2 regions of the Pseudomonas sp. GW458-11-26-14-LB4 genome follow, and region 1 is predicted to be linked to the other one. Evidence: riboswitches for the same ligand, from Rfam matches in the RefSeq annotation. Region 1 holds a riboswitch; the other holds the start of a gene.
The links. Region 1 has a riboswitch for cobalamin ahead of cobO (cob(I)yrinic acid a,c-diamide adenosyltransferase). Riboswitches for the same ligand answer to the same signal wherever they lie in the genome.
Positions count from the first base shown of each region.

Region 2: linked by a shared signal. The riboswitch ahead of cobW (cobalamin biosynthesis protein CobW) and the one ahead of cobO (cob(I)yrinic acid a,c-diamide adenosyltransferase) in region 1 are both predicted to bind cobalamin.

Region 1 covers NZ_JBWKYU010000010.1:88,746-92,454, reverse strand. The annotation lists gene AC07XZ_RS15200 (cobyrinic acid a,c-diamide synthase CobB) at 1-1,183, opposite strand, end outside; gene cobO (cob(I)yrinic acid a,c-diamide adenosyltransferase) at 1,180-1,791, opposite strand; cobalamin riboswitch at 1,873-2,098, opposite strand; gene AC07XZ_RS15190 (hypothetical protein) at 2,265-2,849, shown strand; gene AC07XZ_RS15185 (PQQ-dependent sugar dehydrogenase) at 2,915-3,709, shown strand, end outside.
Region 2 covers NZ_JBWKYU010000002.1:338,796-342,504, reverse strand. The annotation lists gene cobN (cobaltochelatase subunit CobN) at 1-1,323, opposite strand, end outside; gene cobW (cobalamin biosynthesis protein CobW) at 1,327-2,400, opposite strand; cobalamin riboswitch at 2,500-2,709, opposite strand; gene AC07XZ_RS04365 (cation acetate symporter) at 3,694-3,709, opposite strand, start outside.

The sequences.
Region 1 (3,709 bases):
TGGGGCTGTGGCCACGGGCAATCGGCGTCAGTTCGGTGGTGGTCAGGGAATGGTGATAGGTGTGGCCGCGCAGCAGACCTTCCGGCAGGTCGACCTCTTGCAGCGCCAGTGCGGCGAGGCGCTTTTGCATCACGGCGTCGCCACTCAACAAGCCGACCAAATCAGCGCGGGTGCCTTCGACATCGGTCAGCGAGTCGAGCAGGTACAGCATGCCTCCACATTCGGCGAGCAGCGGTTTGCCGGCCGCATGATGCGCGCGGATCGCTTTGAGCATGTCGGCGTTCTGCGACAAGGCAACGTGGTGCAATTCCGGATAACCGCCTGGCAGGTACAGACTGTCGGCGTCGGGCAATTGCGTATCGCGGATCGGCGAGAAGAAACTTAACTCGGCGCCCATCGCCCGCAACAGATCGAGACTGGCGCCGTAGGTGAAGGCAAAGGCTTCGTCGCGGGCGACGGCAATTCGTACGCCTTCTAGTAGTTTTTCTGTCTCAACGATTGCTGGCGCGGCGAACTCCACGGCGGGTGGCAGCGCTACCTCGCAAGTGCCGGCCAATGCTTCGGCGGCGGCGTCGAGGCGCAGGTCGAGGTCATTGAGTTCGCTGGCCTGCACCAGCCCCAGATGACGGCTCGGCAGTTCGATCCCGGTTTCCCGGGACAATGCGCCGTACCAGCGCAGGCCTTCGGTGAGGCTGCCTTCCAGCAACTGCGCATGGCGCACCGTGCCGACACGATTGGCCAGCACGCCGGCGAACGGCAGATCCGGCTGATAGCGCGCCAGGCCTAGCGCCAGTGCGCCGAAGGTCTGGGCCATGGCCGTGCCGTCAATCACGCCAAGTACCGGAACGCCGAAATGCCGCGCCAGATCGGCGCTCGACGGCGTGCCGTCGAACAGGCCCATCACGCCTTCGATCAGAATCAGATCGGCTTCCGCGGCGGCTTCCCACAACAGGCGACGACTTTCCTGCTCGCCGACCATCCACATGTCCAGTTGATAGACCGGCGCACCGCTGGCGCGCTCAAGGATCATCGGGTCGAGAAAGTCCGGGCCGCATTTGAACACGCGAACCTTGCGCCCCTGATTGCGATGCAGACGGGCCAGCGCGGCGGTGACAGTGGTCTTGCCCTGGCCGGAGGCCGGTGCGGCGATCAGTACCGCCGGGCAGTGACGTGGTTGATTCAAAGTTCGACGCCTTTCTGCGCTTTGATGCCGGCCTGGAAGGCGTGCTTGATCATGCCCATTTCGGTGACGGTGTCGCCCATCTCGAGCATTTCCGGCTTGGCAGCGCGGCCGGTGACGATCACGTGCTGCATCGGCGGACGCGCTTGCAGATCGCTGAGTACCTGATCCAGATCGAGGTAACCGTGCTTGAGGGCGATGTTCAGTTCATCGAGCACCACCAGACCGATCGACGGATCACGCAGCAGTTCGCGGGAGACTTCCCAGGCCGCTTCGGCGGCGGCGATGTCGCGCTGGCGGTCCTGGGTTTCCCAGGTGAAGCCCTCGCCCATCACATGAAAACGCACTTGCTCGGGGAAGCGGCGGAAGAACAGTTCTTCGCCGGTGCTGTTGCGCCCCTTGATGAACTGCACCACACCGCACTGCATGCCGTGGCCCATGGCGCGGGCGAGCATACCGAACGCCGAGCTGCTTTTGCCTTTGCCGTTGCCGGTCAGCACCAGCACCAGGCCGCATTCGTCTGGCGAATTGGCGATGCGCTCATCGATCACGGCTTTTTTGCGCTGCATGCGCGCCAGGTGGCGCTCGTCGCGTTCGGGGGAATCAGTCATGGGGGAGCTCTCCGTTGAGGCTGGATAACGGCGGGCAGGCACAAGAATAGACGGCAACAAGCCTGGCATCGCCCACCGTGATGCCGCTGGATGGATCAGGCCGGTCTCCGGGCTCATGAGCGGCTGGTGCCTGGCTGCGCGCCTTCCCGCTGTTAAGCAGTGGCATCAGACGCAGCTTTTACTCATTTACCGTTGCGGGGGCAGCGCCGGGATCGTGAGGGTTCATCGCTTGAAGACCCGCCTCACCGGCTTCCCTGTTTCACTCTGTCGACATGCGCCACAGAGCACCTGAAACAAGCCGCGAAGGTTAGAGGGTTGGGGGTGGAGCGTCAATTGAAGAGGGGCTTGTGCGGCGAATAACTGCCGTCGATCAATTAACTGACGCCAATCTTGTGCCACACTGCCAGCAGTGATATCAAAGAGCCATGCTTTTTGACTGCAGAGAGCACATCACAATAACAAGGGAGAGCACCATGCAAGGCATGATCATCAGCAATCCGCGGCTGGAATTCCTGCGCCCGGTGCTGGAACGCTGGTTTGACTGTATCGACCGCTACAACGCCGTGCGCGGCGACAATGACACGCCCTACTGGCATGACGAAAAAGCCAACCTCGGCCTGCTGTCGGCCGCTGCGTGGATGGCCGAACTGGTCACCCTGCGCGACACCGCCACCCGCAAACAAAACGAAGAAGGCGAGCGCAATGCCCGCGCCGACCTGTTTATCGCCGGTGCCGAGGATCGCGCCTTCATTCAGGCCACCCAACGCTGGCCACGCGTCACCAGCCTGAATCTGACGCAGGCCCTGGCGGATATCACCAGCGACGCCAAGCGCATCAGCTACGCCAGCGACCTGAAACTCGGTTGTCTGTTCGTCGCCCCGCAAAAGGCCCAGCACAGCGCCAGCCCGGAAGAGTTGCAGGACATGGTCGACGACCTGCAAAAGGAACACACCTGCGCCGTCGCCTGGTACTTCCCTTACGCCTACCGCAAATTGCGCAGCGAAGCCGGCAACTATCACCCCGGCATTGCCGTGCTGTTCAAGGAAGCCCGCGGCTGAGGGTTGAACCATCGGGCTTGTGCGCTTCTCTATGTTTAGGAATGCATTCATAGGGAAGATCAGCAATGCGCAAGCCCCAGTTCGTTTTCGTCATCATGATCGCCGGAGGGCTCGCCGCCTGTGGTGAATCCTCCAGCCTGCAAGTCTCCGACGGCACCGGCCCGTCACCGAAACTGCCCGAACCGAACAAGACCCTGATCCCGACGGTGAACATCGCCCCGGCCATCGGCTGGCCGGCCGGCGCCAAACCGACGGCAGCGACAGGTACGCAGGTGGCAGCCTTTGCCGAGAATCTCGATCACCCGCGCTGGCTGTACGTGCTGCCCAACGGCGACGTGCTGGTGGCGGAAACCAACGCTCCGCCAAAACCGGACGACAGCAAGGGCATTCGTGGCTGGGTGATGAAAAAGGTCATGGGGCGTGCCGGTGCTGGCGTTCCCAGCCCGAACCGCATCACCCTGCTGCGCGATGCCGATCATGACGGCGTGGCCGAGACCCGCACGGTGTTCCTGCAGAACCTCAACTCGCCGTTCGGCATGACCCTGGTCGGCAACGATCTGTACGTGGCAGATACCGATCGCCTGCTGCGCTTCAACTACGAGCCCGGCGCGACCGAAATCAAGAGCCAGCCAATCAAGGTCGTCGACCTGCCGGGCGGGACGCTCAACCATCACTGGACCAAAAACGTCATCGCCAGCAAAGACGGCAGCAAGCTGTACGTCACCGTCGGCTCGAACAGCAACGTCGGCGAAAACGGCCTCGATCAGGAAGAAGGCCGCGCGGCGATCTGGGAAGTGGATCGCGCCACCGGCAACCACCGGATTTTCGCTTCGGGCATCCGCAACCCCAACGGCCTGGCC
Region 2 (3,709 bases), on a different contig from region 1:
GTCATTGCTGACGCCGCCGAGCAATTGCTGGATCAGTTCGGTGCCGCTGTCCGGCAGTTCGGCCGGCAGCGGATAACCTTCGGCCTGCAACGCCCGCAGGATATTCAGCGCAGCAGCCGGCGTGTCGAGGCCGACGCCGTTGCCGATGCGTCCGTCCCGGGTCGGGTAGTTGGCGAGGATCAGCGCGACGCGTTTTTCAGCGTTCGACACCCGCGCCAGTTCGACCCAGCGGCGCGCCAGTTCGGCCACGAAATCCATGCGCTCGGGTTGGGCCCGATAACACACCACATCGGACTGACTGCGCTCGCTGCGCCAGGCCAGATCCTTGAAGCTGATCGGTCGGCTGATGATCCGGCCGTCCAGCTCCGGCAATGCGATGTGCATCGCCAGATCCCGCGGACCGAGGCCCTGTTCGCTCTCGCGCCAACCGGGCTCGTTGTCTTGGGCACAGATCGCCTGGATCACCGGAATGTTGCGACGGAACGGCCGCAGATGTGGCGCCTCCGGGCTGGACTGGGCGAAACCGGTGGTGTTCAGAATCACCGAGGCCTCGACCTCATCCAGCCAGTCCTCGACCACCGACAGGCAGCCGGGCTCTTTCAAACTGGCCACGGCGATCGGCAGCGGATTGAGTCCGGCCGCCTGAAGCCGTTGGCAGAACACGTCGATAAACGCCGTGTTGGCCGCTTGCAAATGCGAGCGATAAAACAACACCGCCGCGACCGGTTGACCGGGCAGCCAATCGGGTTGCCAGTCACTCAGTGCGGCGGTGTTTTTGTTCGGGTGATAAATCGCCGTGCGCGGCAGCGTTTGCGGCTCGCCCCACACGTAATCCCGTTCCAGCCAGCGATTGGCCAGACACCGGAAAAAGTCCAGCGCATTGCCCATGCCGCCCTGACGCAAAAACTGCCAGAGCCGGTCGCGATCCTCGGCGCCCACGGTGCTCAGGTCGCTGAGCTCCGGGTCGGGCCGGTCATCGCCCGGCACCAGAATCACCTGCACGCCACGCTCGGACAACTCGACCAGCCGCTCGACGCCATAACGCCAATAAGCGATGCCGCCGTGCAGCGAAATCAGAATGACCTTGGCGTGGCGCAGCACTTCATCGACGTAGAGGTCGACCGACGCATGGTTCTGCACCTGCATCGGGTTGGCCAGGCGCACGCTCGGGTAATCCTCGGGCAGTTGCTGCGCGGCTTCGGCGAGCAGTGCCAGGCTGGAATCGCCGCTGCACAGGATCACCAGCTCGGCGGGAGTTTGTCCAAGGTCGGCAATGTTGTCGTCCGACACGAAACCGCCGGGCTGGGTCCTGAGCAGGTGCATGGCTTAAACGCTGAGCGCGGCGCGCAGTTGCGCTTCGAGCTGAGCAGCGTCCAGTGCCTGACCGATCAACACCAGACGCGTCACGCGCGCCTCATCGGCGCCCCACTGACGGTCGAAGTGCTTGTCGAAACGCGTGCCCACGCCCTGGATCAGCAGACGCATCGGCTTGTTCGGGATCGCCGCGAAACCTTTGACCCGCAGAATGCCGTGCTGAACCACCAGTTGCGTCAGCGCATCGAGCAGCAGGCTTTCGTCGGCTTGCGGCAGTTCGATGGAGATCGAATCGAAGGCGTCGTGATCGTGGTCGTCGTGATCGTCATCGCCTTCACCGTGGTGGTGATCGTGATGGCTGTGGCGGCTGTCGATGTGTTCTTCGGAGCCGGAACCGAGGCCGATCAGCACGTCCAGCGGCAGACGACCGTTGCTGGCTTCGATGATTTTCACCGCTGGCGGCAGCTCTTCGGCGACTTCCAGGCGAACACGCGCGAGGTCTTCAGGGCTGGTCTGGTCGGCCTTGTTGAGGATCACTAGGTCGGCGCTGGCCAGTTGGTCGGCGAACAGTTCGTGCAGCGGCGATTCGTGGTCCAGGTTCGGGTCGAGCTTGCGCTGGGCATCGACCTGATCCGGGAACGCGGCGAAAGTGCCGGCGGCCACGGCCGGGCTGTCGACCACGGTGATCACCGCATCAACGGTGCAGGCGCTGCGGATTTCCGGCCACTGGAAGGCTTGCACCAGCGGCTTTGGCAGGGCCAGGCCCGAGGTTTCGATCAGGATGTGGTCGAGGTCGCCGCGACGGGCCACCAGTTCACGCATCACCGGGAAAAACTCTTCCTGCACCGTGCAGCACAGGCAGCCGTTGGCCAGTTCGTAGACGCGGCCGGTGGCTTCTTCTTCGGTGCAGCCGATGGTGCACTGCTTGAGGATTTCACCGTCGATGCCCAGCTCGCCAAACTCGTTGACGATCACCGCGATGCGGCGGCCCTGAGCGTTGTCGAGCATGTGCCGCAGCAAGGTGGTTTTGCCCGAGCCGAGGAAGCCGGTGACGATGGTGACGGGGAGTTTGGCCAGTGTTTTCATCGGATGCCCTTTGGCAAGGTGGCGGGCATACGGGACGAGACCGGCAACGCGGGTGCGTGCCTGGAGAGTTCGCCACCGGATCACCCCGCCCGGTTGAAAGTGAGAATCTGTGACGAGGCAGGTCTCCTGGCTGACGGTGTTCGGGCCTTGGCCCGGTATCCGCTGCGCCTTCCCGCTGGCTCTGGATTGAGTTGGCAGTGGCGTGGCAGCGAACAGCACCGTTCACAGTTGCGGGGGCAGCCGCGGCTTGGACCGCGTTCCCTTCTTAGCTTCGGCGTGGGCCGAAGAACCTCGAAAGCGCAAGGCTACGCATGGGTTCGTGATGGGTCAATGGGCGTGGCCTTTTGGTTTTGTGTGCATATCCGTTGCTGCGGTAACGGCTTCTTAGGGTTCCGCCCTTACGGCGGGTCACTTTTTCCAAACGCCGAAAAAGTAACCAAAAAGGCTGAGCCCCGGCGTACGGCACTTCGCTTAGGCTCAGTGTTCCCTCGCTACGGTGTCCATCAGGGGGCATCGCCTACGGTTTGCTTCGCTGCACCTCCTCTCGATGTATGCGGCTTCGCCGCACGGCGCTACGCGCCTACCCCCTGATGGACACCTCCGCTCGGCCTGCCGAAGGGGCTAAAGATCAAAAGCCAGAGCCAGAGCCAGAGCTAGAGCAAAAGCCAGATCAAGAGCCCCCTCACCCTAGCCCTCTCCCGGAGGGAGAGGGAACTGACCGAGGTGTTTGCGGGAGCTACGCCGACGTGCAATACCGAGTCGACCTCAGGCTTTGAAAAGCACAAAAATCGGCTCCCTCTCCTCGGGGAGAGGGCTGGGGTGAGGGGTAAACCCACCAAAAAACCAAAGCCGAACACCCGCCCCTCACCACTCACCACAATGAGCGTTAGCTCGAGTACCGCTTTTGATCGCAGGGCCCGTCGGCAGGCTGAGTGGAGGGATTGATCCGGGGGTGGGAGCGCAGCGACCGTGCGGCGCAGCCGCATGCATCGAGAGGAGGTGCAGCGAAGCAAACCGTAGGCGATGCCCCCGGATCAATCCCGGAGCGAAGGAACCCGAGCCACAGCGAGGGCCGAACGTCAGGGTAAAGCCTTTTGGGTTACCTTTTCGGCGTTTGGAAAAAGTGACCCGCCGTAAGGGCGGAACCCTAAGAATCCGTTACCGCAGCAACGGATAAACACACAAACCAAAACCACCCCCAAGAAAGTCCGATAACCGCCCACAAAAAAATGCCCCAATCTCTCGACCAGGGCATTTCCATCCAACTCAAACTACATATTCAACCCAAAAGCCTCAGTGCGAAACCGCC